Linked DNA regions of Bacillus pumilus. The protein of the gene in region 1 interacts with the protein of each later gene in a pairwise test. Links are inferred from orthologs where the notes say so. Each region holds a gene or a part of one and is shown in the gene's direction. Other genes may lie near its edges. The genes, in order: tuf, mbl and GKC25_RS12035.

Region 1 (6,521 bases):
GCTCCTCAAGTTGCGTACCGTGAAACATTCCGTTCTGGTGCAAAAGTTGAAGGTAAATTCGTACGTCAGTCTGGTGGACGCGGTCAGTTCGGACACGTTTGGATCGAATTCGAACCAAACGAAGAAGGCGCAGGCTTCGAATTCCAAAATGCAATCGTCGGTGGGGTTGTTCCTCGTGAATACATTCCAGCTATTCAAGCAGGTCTTGAAGATTCACTTGAAAATGGTGTATTAGCTGGATTCCCATTAATCGACATCAAAGCAAAATTATTTGATGGATCTTACCACGATGTTGACTCTAACGAAATGGCGTTTAAAATTGCTGCATCTATGGCATTGAAAAATGCTGTCAGCAAATGTAACCCAGTTCTACTTGAGCCAATGATGAAAGTGGAAGTCGTTATCCCTGAAGAATACATGGGAGACATCATGGGTGATATCACATCTCGTCGTGGACGTGTAGAAGGTATGGAAGCTCGCGGTAACGCTCAAGTTGTTCGCGCAATGGTTCCACTTTCTGAAATGTTCGGATATGCAACTGCACTCCGTTCTAATACACAAGGACGCGGTACTTTCACTATGCACATGGATCACTACGAAGAAGTGCCTAAGAGCATCAGTGAAGAAATCATCAAAAAAAATAAAGGTGAATAATTGATTTTGCCTTTAAACTAAAGTATAACTACTATTGAAGATCAGAAAGTGAGAGGTAACTCTTCACTTTCTATCACTCTATACCAAATACAATGAACCTTTAAGGAGGATTTTTAGAATGGCTAAAGAAAAATTCGACCGTTCCAAATCGCATGCTAACATTGGTACAATTGGACACGTTGACCATGGTAAAACAACTCTAACTGCTGCTATCTCAACAGTTCTTCATAAGAAATCTGGTAAAGGTACGGCTATGGCTTATGACCAAATCGATGGTGCTCCAGAAGAGCGCGAGCGTGGAATCACAATCTCAACAGCACACGTTGAGTATGAAACTGAAACTCGTCACTATGCACACGTAGACTGCCCAGGACACGCTGACTATGTTAAAAACATGATCACTGGTGCTGCTCAAATGGACGGCGCGATCTTAGTAGTATCTGCTGCTGATGGTCCAATGCCACAAACACGTGAGCACATCCTACTTTCTCGTAACGTAGGTGTACCATACATCGTAGTATTCCTTAACAAATGTGACATGGTTGACGATGAAGAGTTACTTGAACTTGTTGAAATGGAAGTTCGTGACCTTCTTTCTGACTATGACTTCCCTGGTGACGATGTACCTGTTATCAAAGGTTCTGCTCTTAAAGCTCTTGAAGGTGATGCTGATTACGAAGCAAAAATCTTTGAACTTATGGATGCAGTTGATGAGTACATCCCAACTCCAGAGCGTGACACTGAGAAGCCATTCATGATGCCAGTTGAGGACGTATTCTCAATCACTGGTCGTGGAACAGTTGCTACTGGTCGTGTTGAGCGTGGACAAGTTAAAGTCGGTGACGAAGTTGAAATCATCGGTCTTCAAGAAGAAAACGGTAAAACAACTGTTACAGGTGTTGAAATGTTCCGTAAGCTTCTTGACTATGCTGAAGCTGGTGACAACATCGGTGCACTACTTCGTGGTGTATCTCGTGAAGATATCCAACGTGGTCAAGTACTTGCTAAACCAGGTACAATCACTCCACATAGCCGTTTCAAAGCTGAAGTTTATGTACTTTCTAAAGAAGAGGGTGGACGTCATACTCCATTCTTCGCTAACTACCGTCCGCAGTTCTACTTCCGTACAACTGACGTAACTGGTATCGTACATCTTCCAGAAGGTACTGAAATGGTAATGCCTGGCGATAACACTGAGATGGAAGTTGAACTTATCTCTACTATCGCTATCGAAGAAGGAACTCGTTTCTCTATCCGTGAGGGTGGACGTACTGTAGGTTCTGGCGTCGTTTCAACTATCATTAAGTAATAAAACATATAAAAGAGACTCCTTGCAAAAGGGTCTCTTTTTTTGCTTTTCCAGATCAGAACGGCTACTATAAGCTATAGAATCTAATTGGAACCGAGAGGATCACTGGAATGACGAAGATATATTTGAAGAAATGGTTAATCGGCGGGGTTGACCAATGGATTATGATCAAAGAAGATCACACAAATGAAGCGAAGCCTGTTCTTTTATTTTTACACGGTGGGCCCGGCTCCGCTCAAATCAGCTATATCGACTCGTTTCATGAGGAACTTAATCAAGATTTTACAGTAGTTCATTGGGATCAGCGAGGTGCAGGACTTTCCTATCAAAAGAATCTTCCCGATACTTCCATGACCATTCAGCAATTTATTGAAGATACGATTGAACTGACAGAGAAAGTCCTTTCATATCTAGGTCAATCAAAATTGTACATCGCAGGATATTCATGGGGATCATTAATCGCCATACAAGCAGTACATAAGCGTCCAGATCTATATCATGCTTATTATGGAATTAGTCAGGTAGTAGATGTATTAAAAGAAGATATTGTGTCGTACGAGCTCCTTTTGGAGAAATACCATCGGAATCGGATGTTTACTTGGTGCCTGCGATTACTGACGCCTCCTCCGTGGAAACGAATATCAGCTCATGCTCTGTTCTCTCTCTATAAAGAGGTCGGAAGCGTAGGTCTCACACATAGGTGGAGGCCGCTTATTCAAATGCTGCGCGGATTTCTTTTTAGTAAGGAATATCAGCTGAAAGATAAGTGGAAGTTCCTTAAAGGACAGAAGTTTAGTCAGGACATGCTATGGGATGAATTGATGAATGAGAGCATTGAATACCGAGTTTCTACTATATTAATACCTTGCTACTTTATCATTGGCGCATATGACATGATTACACCAGCTGCTGTATCAAAACCATATGTTGATCAATTAACAGCACCAATCAAAGAATGGTTCACCTTTAAAGAATCTGCACATTCCCCGCATCTAGAAGAACCAGAAGAATTTATCCGTACCATAAAAAAGACTGCTGTACATCATCTTCAGGGAAAGCTTGATTTATAGGCTGAACCCCTGTATAATATGAAAAGTGTGCAAATCATAAATTTATCCGATTTATTATTGCAACACGCAGGCCAATTTGGTACAATAGTGCATGTTGGTCTTTGACTGCGATGAAGTGAGAGGTTGCTGACACACCCGGCCGCTTTGCCATGGCAAGGTGATCAGGTTTTTCTCACGGAGAACTGTCTAACGTAAGTAGGCGAAAAGGAGGGAAAATAATGGCAAAACAAAAAATTCGTATTCGTTTAAAAGCATATGATCATAGAATTCTTGATCAATCTGCTGAGAAGATTGTTGAAACGGCTAAGCGTTCTGGTGCTAGTGTATCTGGTCCAATCCCGCTTCCAACTGAAAAATCAGTTTACACAATCCTTCGTGCGGTGCATAAGTACAAAGATTCTCGTGAGCAATTTGAGATGCGTACTCACAAACGTCTAATCGACATCGTGAATCCAACTCCACAAACAGTTGATGCACTTATGCGTTTAGATTTACCATCTGGTGTAGATATCGAAATCAAACTTTAATTCAAATAGAAAACACATATTATAGGAGGTGTGACTAATGACCAAAGGAATCTTAGGTAGAAAAATTGGTATGACGCAAGTATTCGCAGAAAACGGTGATCTTATCCCTGTAACTGTTGTTGAGGCTGCTGCTAACGTTGTTCTTCAAAAGAAGACTACTGACACGGATGGCTATGAAGCAATCCAAATCGGTTTTGACGACAAACGTGAAAAGCTTTCTAACAAACCAGAGAAGGGCCACGTTGCTAAAGCGGAAACTGCTCCTAAGCGCTTCGTAAAAGAATTACGCGGTGCGGAGTTAGATGCGTATGAAGTTGGTCAGGAAGTCAAAGTTGATATTTTCGCAAATGGAGATATCGTAGATGTAACAGGAACATCAAAAGGTAAAGGATTCCAAGGGGCTATCAAGCGCCACGGACAATCACGCGGACCAATGACTCACGGTTCACGTTACCACCGTCGTCCTGGTTCAATGGGACCTGTTGATCCAAACCGAGTATTCAAAGGTAAACTTCTTCCAGGTCGTATGGGCGGAGAGCAAATCACTGTCCAAAACCTTGAGATCGTTAAAGTTGATGCAGAACGCAATCTTCTATTGATCAAAGGAAATGTACCAGGAGCTAAAAAATCTCTAGTAACTGTAAAGAGTGCAGTTAAATCTAAATAACTCTCTTAGGAAAGGAGGAAACAAGTCATGCCAAAAGTAGCATTATTTAACCAAAACGGTTCTACTAACGGTGAAATCGAATTAAACGCTTCTGTGTTTGGAATCGAGCCAAACGAAAGCGTAGTATTCGATGCTATTCTTATGCAAAGAGCTTCCTTACGTCAAGGAACTCATAAAGTAAAAACTCGTTCTGAAGTACGTGGCGGAGGTCGTAAGCCTTGGAGACAGAAGGGTACAGGTCGTGCTCGTCAAGGTTCTATTCGTTCACCACAATGGCGCGGAGGCGGTATCGTATTCGGTCCAACACCACGCAGTTATTCATATAAATTACCTAAAAAAGTTCGCCGCTTGGCTATCAAGTCAGTATTGTCTTCTAAAGTAATCGACAACAACATCATCGTTCTTGAAGATTTGACTCTTGATGCAGTGAAAACGAAAGAATTCGCAGGCATCCTTAAAGGATTATCTGTTGAGAAGAAAGCGTTGATCGTCACTGCGGATGCAAACGAAACAGTTGCTTTATCTGCTCGTAACATCCCTGGAGTAACAGTTGTTGAAGCTAACGGTATCAACGTTCTTGACGTTGTCAACCACGACAAACTTCTGATCACTAAAGCAGCGGTTGAAAAAGTAGAGGAGGGACTTGCATAATGAAAGATCCTCGTGATGTTCTAAAGCGCCCTATCATTACTGAACGTTCTGCTGATCTAATGACAGAGAAGAAGTACACGTTCGAAGTTGATGTCAGAGCTAACAAAACAGAAGTGAAAGACGCTGTTGAAGAAATCTTTGGAGTGAAAGTTGAGAAAGTCAACGTTCAAAACTACAAAGGAAAATCTAAACGCGTTGGACGCTACACTGGTATGACTAGCCGTCGCAGAAAAGCGATCGTGAAATTAACTGCTGACAGCAAAGAAATCGAAATTTTTGAAGCGTAAATCTTAAAAAGAAGGAGGGAAATTCAAAATGGCGATTAAAAAGTATAAACCAACCAGTAATGGTCGTCGTGGCATGACTACTTCAGATTTTGCTGAAATCACGACTGACAAACCAGAAAAATCGTTGCTTGCACCGCTTCACAGAAAAGGCGGACGTAACAACCAAGGTAGATTGACTGTTCGTCATCAAGGTGGCGGTCATAAACGTCAATACCGTATCATCGACTTTAAGCGTGATAAAGACGGTATACCTGGACGCGTTGCTACAATCGAGTATGATCCAAACCGTTCAGCGAACATCGCTCTTGTAAACTATGCAGATGGTGAGAAACGTTACATTCTTGCTCCGAAAGGAATCCAAGTTGGTACTGAAGTTACTTCTGGACCAGAAGCTGACATCAAACCAGGTAATGCTCTTCCACTTATCAACATCCCAGTTGGTACAGTTGTGCATAACATTGAATTAAAACCAGGTAAAGGTGGACAATTAGTTCGTTCTGCTGGTACTTCTGCTCAAGTTCTTGGTAAAGAAGGTAAATACGTTCTTGTACGTTTGAACTCAGGAGAAGTTCGCATGATTCTTTCTGCTTGCCGTGCGACTATCGGTCAAGTTGGAAACGAGCAACACGAATTAATTAACATCGGTAAAGCTGGACGTTCTCGCTGGAAAGGCGTACGCCCAACAGTTCGTGGTTCTGTAATGAACCCTAACGATCACCCACACGGTGGTGGTGAAGGACGCGCTCCAATCGGACGTAAATCACCAATGTCTCCATGGGGTAAACCGACTCTTGGATTCAAGACTCGTAAGAAAACCAACAAGTCTGATAAATTCATTGTACGTCGTCGTAAAAACAAGTAACGGGGTTGTCTACGGTTCATTTAGGACCGTAGTTCAATCACGAAGGGAGGTTCCACAATGGCTCGCAGCTTAAAAAAAGGACCATTTGTTGATGATCATTTGATGGCTAAAGTCGAGAAATTGAATGAAACTGACAAAAAGCAAGTCGTAAAAACTTGGTCTCGTCGTTCTACAATTTTCCCACAATTCATCGGTCACACAATCGCTGTCTATGACGGACGCAAACATGTACCTGTTTTCATTTCTGAAGATATGGTAGGTCACAAATTGGGCGAATTCGCACCAAGCCGTACTTACAAAGGTCATGCTAGTGACGATAAAAAAACAAGACGCTAATGAGAGGAGGCTTTTAAATGCAAGCTAAAGCTGTCGCAAGAACAGTCCGTATTGCTCCTCGTAAAGCACGTCTAGTAATGGACCTGATCCGAGGTAAGCAAGTAGGAGAAGCAGTTTCTATCTTAAACCTTACACCTAAGGCTGCTTCACCAATTATT
Region 2 (6,463 bases), 3.0 Mb from region 1 along the record:
CCTTTTGCTTCCTTCTGAATATTTTCCCTACAATTGTCTCATAGAAAGTGACAATGCGGTCAATTGGAGAGTCAAAGAACTTCCATAATTTATTCATGATAAAGACAACCACGATCGATACGACTAAGCTGCCTAAGACATCTAATGGATAATGGTGACCGACCCAAATGCGGGAGAATCCTGTGAGTAATCCAAAGACGAGCAAGATGTTGCCAAGCTTTTTATTACGAGATCTAATGGCAAGTGAAAGAGCCAGTGCACCTGTTGTATGGTCACTTGGGAAGGAAGCGTCTGCTGAGTGCGGAATGAGTGTGTCGACTTTATGCGCCACAAACGGCCGCTCTTCATAATGAAACAGTGTAATCGCAAAATTGACGATGAGTGCCGCGATGCCCGTTACACCGGAAAAGAAGACATGCTTCTTAAATTTGTGATTACCTAAAAACCAGCAAATCAATAAGACAAGGGCATACACAAGAATGGCCTTTTTCGTAATGAAAATCATGGCTTGATCTAAAAACTCAGAATGATGAGCCATCCCGTGTATGACTTTAAACAATTCGTAATTCAAAACATCACCTATACCTTCGCTTAATGCCAACTATTTTTCAAATAATCGTCTATTTGAAATATCCTATATTTTAGCATGTTTCCGATGAAGTTTAAAATAGTATCCTATTCTGATAGGGAGACCTTCTGTGCTTTTGCTTCTTGTGGCTTTCGTTCGCTCCAATAAAAAACAATCATACTTAGCAAGACAACAATACCTGCAATGAGATATACATTTGAAAAGTCTGTGAAGCTGACAAGAAGACCAAATACAAATGAGCCAGCAGCAATACCCGTATCATATAGGGTAAAGAAAGTAGCCGTCGCGTAGCCTGTACGGTGAGCTGGTGAGTGCTGAATGGCAAGTGTTTGTAAACATGGCACTAGAGATCCATATCCAAGACCAATGACAGCACCTGATAGAAGAAGCATTGTCGCTGAATGTGTAGCTGTCAGCATCCATAAACCAATCGCAAAAAGAGCAATGGAAGGATAGATCACAATGTGAGGTCCTACTCGGTCAAAAAGTCTGCCTGTAAATGGACGTGATCCAAGCATCGCTGCCGCAAACACAATAAAGAAATAACTGCTTGCACCCATCAAGTGAAGGGAATTGGCATAGACTGAAATAAATGAAATGATCGGCGAATAACAGAAGGAAATAATGATGCCGACTGCCGCTGTTTTTAATGCGCCTTTTTCAAACAGGTGAGAAAAAGTAAATCGGAAGACGACGCTTCCCCCGTTTTCAGGCTCCGGCTGTCTAATCAGCATCGTAAAAGCAGCCCCGATGGTAACGATAATGGAAAAGAGAAGGAATAAAGAATGGAATCCTACTTTTCCTACTTGATTCAGTGCGATAAATGGACCGATGACAACAGCAAGGTTCATCGACATGACAAAGTAGCCGAGTCCTTCCCCGCGTTTATGTTTCGGGATCATATCCGCCGCAATGGCACTGGCTACTGTCGTCAAAATGCTAAAAAAGATTCCCTGCATGAAACGCAGCATGAGAAGCGTATGGAATTGATCAATCGGAATGTATAAATAAGTGAGTAAGGCAAATGCCGTTGATGAGAAAATCGCCATCCGTTTTTTGCCGAATTTCTCAATAATGGCTTCAGAAAACGGTCTTGTCACAATAGCAGACAATAAGAAGACCGTCACAAGGAGGCCGCCCTGTGATTCTGTTCCATTTAGTTCATCCATTGTGTAAATGGGCAGCAATGTCAAAAGGGCATAAAAAGAGGTGAACGTAAATAAATTCACCAGGACAATCATGATAAAGTCTCTCGTCCAAATGCGTTCGTTCATGATGTATGTCACTTCCTATTCAGTTGATAATTTGTGTAAAAGTGTATGGAGGAGTTGTTTTTCTTCGTAGGTGAAATCTGATAGACATTCTTCTTCAAATTGTTCCATCGTGCGTTTGATTTCTTCAAATCGGGCCTTAGCATCATCTGTCATCACGATCAGATTTTCACGTTTATCTTTTCCTTGTACACGTTTCACCCAGCCATTTGCTTCTAGACGGGTGACGGTTCGGGTAATGGTTGGGGCTTCGACGTTCAAATATGTCCAAATGTCTTTTTGGGTTTTCGGGCCGAATGTATCCAAACAAAAAAGTACAGTCCATTGGGACATGTACAAGTCATAAGCAGCAAGCGCTTCGTTCGCCTTTTTAGACATCAGTCGTGCGCCTTGATGTATTTGATGTAAACACTCTCTATTTAACGTATCCATATGCTCACCTTTATTAAATATTTAGCTAGGTAAATAAAATCACCTTTTCTATTTTACGTGCTTGACCCATCCTTGTAAAGTAAAAATTTTCGCCACTCGAAATGATTGCATTTTCTGATAAATCCCTTGTCCCATCTTCATTTTTAGCATATTCCCTATGCAATGCTAATACACTGTTACAAACCTGACAAAGAGAGTGTTTGAGGTGAGGGATCGTGTTTGGCATTTACTACCTAATGGATGAGAAATTAAGACGAACAAGCGCTGCTGAAAATGGATAATATTTATACGGATCTCATTTCACACTTCTCACATCCATTTTAGGGAGGTCGAGTGGTGTGCACGATTACATCAAAGAGCGAACAATCAAGATAGGAAAGTATATCGTGGAGACAAAGAAAACCGTTCGTGTAATTGCGAAAGAATTTGGAGTCTCTAAAAGTACTGTACACAAGGATCTAACAGAAAGACTGCCAGAAATTAATCCAGATCTGGCTAATGAAGTGAAGGAGATACTGGATTATCATAAATCAATCCGCCACTTGCGAGGAGGAGAAGCCACTAAATTAAAGTATAAAAAAGAAGAAATTTTAGAAGGCGAGCCTGTGAAACAGTAAGCTTAGTTCTTTGTTCATAAACATGACATATATATCTTCCTCTTATCGGTAGTTTCTAACCACAAATTTTGTAAAGACTTTTGTAAAGAAATATCTTTTTTTCTGCAAATTATGATAGAATATATAATTAGGGCAGAATGTGGTATTTGCTATGGAAACAGATTTTCAAGGAGGATATATATAGATGTTTGCTAGGGATATTGGAATTGATCTTGGTACTGCCAATGTACTGATTCATGTCAAAGGAAAAGGAATTGTGTTAAATGAACCATCTGTTGTAGCTCTTGACAAAAACAGCGGGAAAGTTTTGGCTGTTGGAGAAGAGGCTAGACGTATGGTTGGACGTACGCCTGGGAATATTGTTGCGATTCGTCCATTAAAAGATGGCGTAATCGCTGATTTTGAAGTAACTGAAGCGATGCTCAAGCATTTTATTAACTCATTAAATGTGAAAGGGCTGTTCTCTAAGCCGCGTATGCTCATCTGCTGCCCGACAAACATTACATCTGTTGAGCAGAAGGCGATCAAAGAAGCTGCTGAAAAAAGCGGTGGTAAGCATGTATTTCTTGAAGAAGAGCCAAAAGTAGCAGCTATCGGTGCTGGTATGGATATTTTTCAGCCGAGTGGAAACATGGTCGTAGATATTGGAGGCGGAACGACAGATATCGCTGTCATCTCAATGGGTGACATTGTAACCGCCTCTTCTATTAAAATGGCTGGAGACAAATTTGATCTGGAAATTCTCAACTACATTAAAAAAGAGTACAAGCTGTTGATCGGTGAGCGCACGGCTGAGGATATTAAGATCCAAGTTGCAACGGTATTCCCAGACGCACGTCACGAAGAGATTTCAATTCGTGGACGAGACATGGTGACAGGATTACCAAGAACGATTACCGTCACAAGCAAAGAAGTAGAAGAAGCATTGCGTGAATCTGTATCTGCGATTGTTCAGGCTGCGAAGCAAGTTCTTGAGAGAACACCGCCTGAATTATCAGCTGATATTATTGATCGCGGCGTCATTATTACAGGTGGCGGAGCTCTTCTAAACGGGCTTGATCAATTGCTTGCAGAAGAGCTGAAAGTACCAGTTTTCGTTGCCGAGAATCCAATGGATTGTGTAGCTGTTGGTACTGGCGTCATGCTTGATAATATGGACAAGCTGCCAAAGCGTAAACTCAGCTAATGATGTCCCTCATTCTTTTTCGAAAGAATGGGGGATTTTTATTAAAGAACCCTGCAAATATGCCGATATATTTCATAGAAGATTGTGTTTAGGTCATGTGAAAGAATTTTAATGAGGTGAGCACGTGTTAAAAGGACTATACACCGCAACATCTGCCATGATCGCTCAAGAGCGGCGGACAGAAATGCTTTCAAATAATATCGCAAATGCGAATACGCCAGGTTATAAAGCGGATGAGGGGACCATGCGGGCATTTCCGGAAATGCTGCTAAGCCGAATGGAATCAGGACGTTTCCAAACATCCTCAGGCAAAGGTTTTAGTGTTCCGCAGCAAACGCCGATTGGCGGCATTAATACGGGGACATATATGCAGGAACTGATCCCTCAATTTACACAGGGAACTTTAAAAACAACAGATCAAACAACGGATGTCGCACTAGTCGAAAATAATGTGCCGATCAACCCGGAGACCAATCAGAAATCAGCGCTCTTTTATGCGGTTAATACACCAGAAGGCGTTCGTTATACGAAAAGCAGCTCCATTACATTGAATGCACAAAATCAGTTGACCATTGGTGGCCGTGCCCTTCTTTCCGTGACAGGTCAGCCGATTACGGTTCAGAGTGAGAATTTCAAAGTGAATGCAGATGGAACTGTGAGTGAAAATGGACAAAATCTCGGACAAATCGATGTACGTGTTGCGATGGATACAAGGAACTTAGCGAGAGAAGGAAATGATTTATACCGTACAGCTGATAACCAGCCACTGCCAAGTGCAGTCAATAATGGTCAAATGTCATATACGTTAAGTCAAGGTGTATCGGAGCTGTCGAACGTGGATGTGACGAAATCATATACAGAAATGACAACTGCCTATCGAGCATTTGAAACAAACCAAAAAGTGGTTCAGGCGTATGATAAAAGCTTAGAAAAAGCAGTAAATGAAATTGGCAGAGTGTACTAATCAAGGAATGAAAAAGAAAGGAGGATTCTCATGCTTAGAACGATGATCAATGCAGCTGTATCGATGAACGAAGTGCAAAAGCAGCTTGATATGATCAGCAATAACATTGCGAACAGTGAAACAACAGGGTACCGCGCGAAAAATACCCGCTTCTCAGAGCTGATCAGACAACAGTTCAATCAGGTAGATGAAAAAAATGAGCAGGTGGCAAACAGTCGTCTGACACCTGATGGGCTAAGGCTTGGAACGGGTACTATGGTCAATGCGTCCATTAACTCGATGCAAGGTTCTATTAAAGAAACAGGACGTGATCTTGATGTTGCATTTGGAGCGCCATCTCAGTATATGCAGGTCAACGCCGGCGGTAATATCCGTTATACAAGAGATGGTTCTCTTTACTTACAGCCAGGCAATAATCGTAACCAAGTGCAGCTTGTCACTAGCGAAGGCTATCCGATTCTTGATGAAAACGGAAATGAAATCGTCTTAAATGCGAATTTCCGTGATATTTCAATTGATAAAAATGGACGTCTTACGGCTATTTCAAGAGATAATCAACCGAATCAGCAGGTGAATCTAGGTGTTGTACAAGTCAATAACTCTTCAGCACTCGTCTCTGAAGGAGATAATTTGTTCTCAGTTGACGGTACTTATCAAGGCGCATTAACGGCACTAAATGGAGCAAACCGCCAAGCGATTCAGCTTCAGCAAGGTGCACTTGAAACGTCGAATGTGGACATGTCTAAAGAATTAACAGATCTCATGACAACACAGCGCTCCTATCAGATGAACTCAAGAACGATTACAATGGGTGATCAGATGCTGGGATTAGTGAATACAATTCGATAATGAGCAGGCTGACATCAGCCTCTCATGATAAAAAAGGCGGCTCGCTCAAAGTCGCCCTTTTTTTTATAAAAATCTGAGACATCGGCAAGCAGATCCTCAAGATCAATCCAAGCTTCTTTTCGTTCAAGACATGTGACGAGCCTTGCGATCTGCTCATCTGCCTTTGGCGTTTGGCTGTAGAGAAGAAATAAGATTTGGAACTTGATTCTTAAAATATCAAACTGAGAAGCAACGGCCTCTTTTAATCCTTTTTGAATATACTTCATTCCTTCATCGGTTAAATTTTCTTTATAACAGGAACGCACCGTTTCGTAGAGGCACGATACATAGGAGTGTGCTGCCTTCCGGTATGCTGGGAGACGAAGTGCTTTTTTAAAGTATTCCAGCGCTTTCTTGTGACGATTTTGTCTCGACTGAATAAAGCCAGCGTCATAATAAACGATACCGAGCAATTCTTGATCATCAATGATGTTCACGTATTCGATGATCTCAATAAAAATAGCTTCTGCTTCCTCATATTTTTTTTGATCGCTATAATTAAGGCCGAGCACAATT
Region 3 (6,471 bases), 2.2 Mb from region 1 along the record:
TTCTCATGCTTTTTCTCTCATGTATCGCTGGAATGGTCTATGCGAAGGTCTTTTCCTTTCAATTAGACGAGCCATTCCCCTTTGTTCCTGCGATCGCTTTTTCTTTTTGGCTGTATCTCTTTGAGGCTCATGTCTTGTTTCTATTTGACTAGTCGAAGGGATGAAAAAATTGGCGAACACTTTTTTGCCCTGCCGACAAAAGTCTTGTTCTTTTTTTTTACTGCTATGTTAAAGTGTGAAACAGAAAGAAGGACGGGTTAAATTCGCGCTGATTCATTGGACAGAAAGGTCTTTCTTACAAACATGTCAGAAAGCGGGGAATGACAGTGAAAAAGAGGCAGGCAAAAAAACAAGGGCTCAAGGTCAATATTAATGGCAAGGAAGAAATGCTGCATGAAGATGATCATCAGCCGCCAAAACAGCAGGAAGATCAAGTGACGTTTTCGAATTGGGAGGAAAAGAGGCAGTCGGAACAGGAGACAGCGGCTTCTCAGGAAGATTCGTCTAAACCGCAAGAAGAAGATTTCCAGTGGGATGATGCAGCTGATCATATTTATCATTCTGATCCAAAGGTCGTCACGCCTTATCAAAAGAAAAAAGGCTCCTTTGATCAGAAGTTTGGTAAAAACCGCGGCCCCTTCAAGAGAGTGATGACAACGATTGTGTTTGCGGTGGTGCTTGGGACAGGCCTTGGGGTGTTTGCGCTTAGTTTAAGTCAAGATGGTACACCAAGTCCATCAGGTGGAGATATCAGTGTCTCAGCATCTGGATCTGGAAATCAATCATCGATGAAAGCCGGCGGGGATGCGCCGAAAGGAGATACTACGGATGAATCAAAAGAGAACAACGATGAAAAAAGTGCCTCTGGCAGTTTGTCAACCTTTGTTGTACAGGCTGGGAAATTTTCCTCTGAAAAAGGAGCAGATGACTTAGTTGGAAACTTAAAAGATGCAGGATATGCGGGGAAAAAGGTCTCAATGGATGATGGATATTATGTCATTGCTGGGCTTGCGACAGAGCAGGGAATGACAAGCGCTGTAGGGAAGAAGCTGATCGATCAGCACTTTGAGGCGTGGGGAGGAAAGGAACTCTCATTTCAAGTACCGGATGAGCTGACTAGTTTAATAGAAAAGGCATCTGTATTATCCTCTAAAGTGATTGCCGGCGATGAAGTGGATCAAAAGGAAGTCACGCAGCTGATTTCTGAGCTTGAAAGTGCCAAAACAGCGGACGCATCGGCTAAAAGCAGTTTGCTAAAAGCTGTGCAGCTATTAAATGACCCAACTGCTGAAAACGGCTGGAAATCTCAGCAGGCACTGCTTGATCAATTAAATACGTAAAATCATTTTTTTAGAAACGAAACTAGTCAAAAAATGACTAGTTTTTTTCTTTTACATCCAACATAATGATGAAGGTACATAAAAAATGAATTTTCGTAGATTGTCGGTAAGATGTACATTTGCTAGGATGAATGGGTATCTTACTTCTTAGGCTAAACCCTGAAAGGATGAACAAACATGAACCAATTGATTCTCGCATCTCAATCACCTAGAAGAAAAGAATTGCTTGATCTAGCAGGGTTTTCTTATGATATTCAAGCAAGTCATTTAAAAGAAGAAATAAATCGAAACCTTTCTCCTGCTGAGAACGTCCAATGGTTGGCAGAACAAAAAGCAAATGATATTCAAAGATTAAATCCTAAAGCTGTGATCATTGGTGCAGATACAATTGTTGCAATTGACGGCAAATGTCTTGGGAAACCAAAAGATAAGAAAGAAGCGGCTTTCATGCTTCAATTATTATCAGGAAAGACACATCAAGTCTTGACGGGTGTCACGGTTCAGTCAGAGAATAGAAAAGAAACATTTTATGAACAGACAGAAGTGACATTTTGGACGCTGACTCAAAATGAAATAGATCGCTATATCAATACGGGCGAGCCCCTTGATAAAGCGGGAAGTTATGGCATTCAAGGGAAAGGCGCACTGTTTGTTCAAAAAATAGATGGTGATTATTTTTCCGTTGTTGGTCTACCTATTGCGAAAACAGTCAGAGTGCTTGAAACCTTTGGAATCACCCCTTTTTGAAGACAGGAAGGAATTCTAAAAGGAGTGGTCATCCTGAACGATTTCCCTATGCTGCTAAAGCATTTCCCTCATGATGAAAAACCGAGAGAACGATTTATCAAATACGGGCCCAGCAGTTTGTCAAATCATGAACTTGTTGCGATCCTTCTAAGAACAGGCACAAAAAAAGAATCAGTTCTCCAAATTTCCGCAAGACTTCTGCAAACATTTGGCGGTCTTCGCTCTGTAAAAGAAGCCTCAATTGAAGAAATGTCGAAGATCCGAGGAGTTGGAAAGGCGAAGGCGATTTCTCTTTTAGCTGCTTTAGAACTCGGCACTAGATTACACCATCAAACGACGGATAACCGCTATGTGATCCGCACACCAGAAGACGGAGCGAACTTTGTGATGGAAGATATGAGATTTTTGACACAGGAAAATTTCGTTTGTCTTTATCTCAATACCAAAAATCAAGTTCTTCATAAACATACCGTGTTTATTGGAAGCCTGAATTCATCGATCGTTCACCCGCGTGAAATTTTCAAAGAGGCCTTTAAACGTTCGGCGGCTTCATTTATATGTGTGCACAACCATCCATCTGGAGATCCGACGCCCAGCAGGGAAGATATTGAAGTTACACAGCGACTTTTTGAATGTGGAAAGCTGATTGGAATACAGCTGCTTGATCATCTTGTCATAGGTGATCAAAAATTTGTGAGTTTGAAGGAAAAAGGGTATTTGTAACACTTTTTTTTTCAATGTTTTACGATATAATAGAGTTTATGAGTTTTTCCCTAAAGGGAATTTTGGTTTAAGAAAGGAAGATACATACATATGTTTGGAATTGGTACAAAAGACCTTGGAATAGATCTTGGAACAGCGAATACGCTTGTTTTTATTAAAGGAAAAGGCATTGTTGTAAGAGAACCTTCGGTCGTAGCTTTGGAAACTGATACGAAGTCTATAGTGGCGGTCGGAAATGACGCTAGAAACATGATTGGCCGTACACCTGGTAATGTTGTGGCACTACGCCCGATGAAAGACGGAGTCATTGCAGATTACGAGACGACAGCAACAATGATGAAATATTACATTAATCAAGCATTAAAAGGCAAAGGGCTTTTTGCTCGTAAACCTTACGTGATGGTATGTGTACCATCTGGTATTACAGCTGTAGAAGAGCGTGCAGTCATTGATGCGACAAGACAAGCTGGTGCACGTGACGCATACCCGATTGAAGAGCCATTTGCTGCGGCGATCGGTGCTAACCTGCCTGTATGGGAGCCAACAGGAAGTATGGTTGTAGACATTGGCGGCGGTACAACAGAGGTAGCTATTATTTCTCTTGGCGGCATTGTGACCTCACAGTCGATCCGCGTGGCAGGAGATGAAATGGATGATGCGATCAGCAGCTACATCCGTAAAACGTATAACCTGATGATCGGTGATCGTACGTCAGAAGCCATTAAAATGGAAATCGGTTCTGCACAGCCTGATGTACATGATGAGATGGATATTCGCGGCCGTGACCTTTTAACAGGTCTGCCAAAAACGATCTCTATTACGGCAGATGAGATTGCAAAAGCGCTTCGCGATACGGTGGAAACAATTGTCGATGCGGTGAAAATGACACTTGAAAAAACCCCGCCTGAGCTGGCAGCAGATATTATGGACCGCGGAATCGTTTTAACAGGCGGCGGTGCATTGCTGCGTAATCTTGACAAAGTCATTAGTGATGAAACGAAGATGCCAGTCATTATTGCTGAAGACCCGCTTGACTGTGTGGCAATCGGTACAGGAAAAGCACTAGAGCACATTCATTTGTTCAAAGGAAAATCTAAAGATAATCGATAATCGGGCGTAAATAAAGAGGTGTAAGACATGCCGCAGTTTTTTATGAATAAAAGATTAATGTTGCTCCTTGTCTGTGTCATCGTACTGGTGGCCATGATTGGTTTTTCAGTGAAAAGCGGCAGAGGTGCTTCATGGCCGGAAAAATTAGTGGGGGATACGACAGGCTTTTTTCAAGGTGTCTTTCATAAACCATCACAATTTATTGCCGGTATTTATGGGAACGTACAAGATTTAAAGAACACATATGATGAAAACGAGCGTCTTCGAAAAAAACTTGATGGACAAACTCAATATGAGGCGAAACTTCAAGAGCTAGAAGATGAGAACAAAAAGCTTCGCAAGCAGCTCGGATATGTGAACTCTATTCGTGATTATACGCCAATTCTATCAACGGTTATCGCGAGAAACCCGTCCCTTTGGGATAGCTTTGTGATGATTGATAAAGGGAAAAAACAAGGCGTTGACAAAGATATGGCGGTCACAAATGAGAGTGGTGCGTTAATTGGGAAAATTGAAAGTGATAAGCTCAACAATTTTACTTCAACTGTAAGGTTGCTAAGCTCTACGGACCAAAATAATAGAATTTCAACGAAAATTTTTGCGAAAAAGGGCAAAGAAGAACTCAACGGAATTATTAACGGTTATGACAGTAAGAAAAAAATGCTGACAATGAATATTCTGAAATCTGATGCAGATGGAGATGTCAAAAAAGGAGATCTTGTTGAAACATCTGGAGCAGGGGGCGTATTCCCGCAAGGCTTGACGATTGGTAAGGTGAGTGAAATCGAACCAGATCATTACGGCCTGACAAAAATTATTTATGTAGAACCAGCGGCCGAACTCAACAATTTAGACCGCGTGATTGTGGTGAATCGCAGCTCAAGTACGGCAGATGCATCTGAATTGACGAAGGAGGAAGGCTCGTGAGACGTGTCCTTCTTGCTTTCGTCATGTTGTTTATCTTCGTATTTGACAGTATTTTTGTCGATCTAGTGAAGCTCCCATTTGTTTCAGACAATCAAATTTTAGCTCCTCATTTCATCTTACTCGCACTGGTATTTATGACTGCTTTTGTGAATCAAAAATATGGTGTGATTTTCGGTTTTATCTTTGGACTTTTATATGATATTTCGTATACAGGCATACTTGGTGTTCATATGTTTGGCTTTGGAGCGCTCTGCTATTTGCTAGCGAAAGCCTTTAAAGTTCTGCAAACGAATATGCTAGTGGTCGTCTTTCTGTCGATTATTGCTGTTTCCGTGATGGAGTTTTATGTATACGGCGTTCAAGCGACAATTCAATCAGGGATTATGCCGTTTAATACGTATGTCATCGAACGCTTTATTCCAACGATTCTTTTAAATACTGCTGCGTCTCTCATACTTGTTGTGCCGCTTAGGCTCTTTTTCATCAATATGAAACAAGGACTGATCGACGAATAAAAGCAGGAGTTTGTCCAATTACGGCGAAATGAGTATGTTGTTGAGGTGAGCATCTTGAAAACTCAAAAACAGCAATATGTGACGATAAAAGGTACAAAAAACGGATTAACATTACAGTTAAATGATGACTGTTCGTTTGATGACCTTCTTTCTGGCTTGCGAGAGGTTCTTTTACTTGAGCAATACACAGATGGTAGAGAAGGGCATAAGGTTAATGTGCATATTAAGCTTGGTTTTCGGTATTTAACAGAGGATCAGGAAATGCGTTTGACTGAAGCGGTCTCTGAAAATGAACATCTCGTCATTCACTCCATTGAAAGTGACGTCATGTCAACTGAAGAGGCGAGACGATTAAAAGCAGAGGCCGAAATTACCTCTGTAGCCAAAATTGTGCGCTCTGGACAGGTGCTGTATGTCGAAGGAGATCTCTTATTAATAGGAGATGTCAATCCTGGCGGAACGATTCGTGCAGGGGGAAATATTTTTGTGCTCGGCGCTTTAAAAGGCGTGGCACATGCTGGATGTAATGGGAATAAACAAGCTGTCATTGCGGCATCTCGTATGATTCCAACACAGCTTCGCATCGCACAAGTGTTTAACCGTGCACCAGATCAAAAAGAAGATGGAAACGAAATGGAATGTGCTTATTTAGATATAGATGGCAACATGATCATTGAACGCCTGCAGCAATTGGCTCATATAAGACCTAATCTGACAAGGCTTGAGGGAGGAATGTGAAATTGGGCGAGGCTATTGTGATTACCTCAGGAAAAGGCGGCGTTGGCAAAACAACAACATCTGCAAACTTAGGCACAGCACTAGCAATTCAAGGGAAAAAAGTGTGTCTAGTGGATACCGATATTGGCCTTCGGAATCTAGATGTCGTGATGGGGCTTGAGAACCGCATTATTTATGATCTAGTCGATGTAGTAGAAGGAAGATGTAAAATTCACCAAGCGCTTGTAAAAGATAAGCGTTTCGAGGATCTTTTGTATCTTTTACCCGCTGCTCAAACAAGCGATAAAACGGCTGTAGAGCCGGAGCAGATCAAAGAATTAATTCAATCATTGAAACAAGACTTTGATTATGTCGTCATTGATTGCCCTGCT

Evidence for each region.
Region 2: the proteins of tuf (region 1) and mbl interact in binary tests that used the Bacillus subtilis proteins (3 or more experiments, as listed by UniProt). The link is inferred for Bacillus pumilus from one-to-one orthologs.
Region 3: the proteins of tuf (region 1) and GKC25_RS12035 interact in binary tests that used the Bacillus subtilis proteins (3 or more experiments, as listed by UniProt). The link is inferred for Bacillus pumilus from one-to-one orthologs.

The regions. Positions count from the first base shown.
Region 1 is NZ_CP046128.1:135,366-141,886, forward strand. Bases 7-2,867 are described here. They hold tuf (elongation factor Tu), read left to right. Parts: upstream 7-772; coding sequence 773-1,963; downstream 1,964-2,867. Other genes in these bases: fusA (elongation factor G), read left to right, coding at 7-654; GKC25_RS00725 (alpha/beta fold hydrolase), read left to right, coding at 2,074-2,867. Outside these bases: more of fusA, read left to right, coding at 1-6; more of GKC25_RS00725, read left to right, coding at 2,868-3,033; rpsJ (30S ribosomal protein S10), read left to right, coding at 3,252-3,560; rplC (50S ribosomal protein L3), read left to right, coding at 3,598-4,227; rplD (50S ribosomal protein L4), read left to right, coding at 4,255-4,878; rplW (50S ribosomal protein L23), read left to right, coding at 4,878-5,165; rplB (50S ribosomal protein L2), read left to right, coding at 5,194-6,027; rpsS (30S ribosomal protein S19), read left to right, coding at 6,085-6,363; rplV (50S ribosomal protein L22), read left to right, coding at 6,381-6,521. UniProt on the Bacillus subtilis protein: GTP hydrolase that promotes the GTP-dependent binding of aminoacyl-tRNA to the A-site of ribosomes during protein biosynthesis.
Region 2 is NZ_CP046128.1:3,182,863-3,189,325, reverse strand. The notes cover bases 2,292-5,094. They hold mbl (cell shape-determining protein Mbl), read left to right. Parts: upstream 2,292-3,093; coding sequence 3,094-4,095; downstream 4,096-5,094. Other genes in these bases: GKC25_RS16235 (flagellar hook-basal body protein), read left to right, coding at 5,090-5,094; GKC25_RS16240 (flagellar hook-basal body protein), read left to right, coding at 4,220-5,059; spoIIID (sporulation transcriptional regulator SpoIIID), read left to right, coding at 2,631-2,909; GKC25_RS16255 (MarR family winged helix-turn-helix transcriptional regulator), read right to left, coding at 2,292-2,292. Also shown: GKC25_RS16265 (undecaprenyl-diphosphatase), read right to left, coding at 1-571; GKC25_RS16260 (MFS transporter), read right to left, coding at 676-1,863; more of GKC25_RS16255, read right to left, coding at 1,879-2,291; more of GKC25_RS16235, read left to right, coding at 5,095-5,908; GKC25_RS16230 (tetratricopeptide repeat protein), read right to left, coding at 5,923-6,463. UniProt on the Bacillus subtilis protein: Forms membrane-associated dynamic filaments that are essential for cell shape determination. Acts by regulating cell wall synthesis and cell elongation, and thus cell shape.
Region 3 is NZ_CP046128.1:2,362,503-2,368,973, reverse strand. What follows is about bases 2,100-4,910. They hold GKC25_RS12035 (rod shape-determining protein), read left to right. Parts: upstream 2,100-2,900; coding sequence 2,901-3,920; downstream 3,921-4,910. Other genes in these bases: mreD (rod shape-determining protein MreD), read left to right, coding at 4,844-4,910; mreC (rod shape-determining protein MreC), read left to right, coding at 3,948-4,847; radC (RadC family protein), read left to right, coding at 2,136-2,810. In the rest of the region: GKC25_RS12055 (prepilin peptidase), read left to right, coding at 1-152; GKC25_RS12050 (SPOR domain-containing protein), read left to right, coding at 321-1,340; GKC25_RS12045 (Maf family protein), read left to right, coding at 1,518-2,087; more of mreD, read left to right, coding at 4,911-5,362; septum site-determining protein MinC, read left to right, coding at 5,417-6,100; septum site-determining protein MinD, read left to right, coding at 6,103-6,471.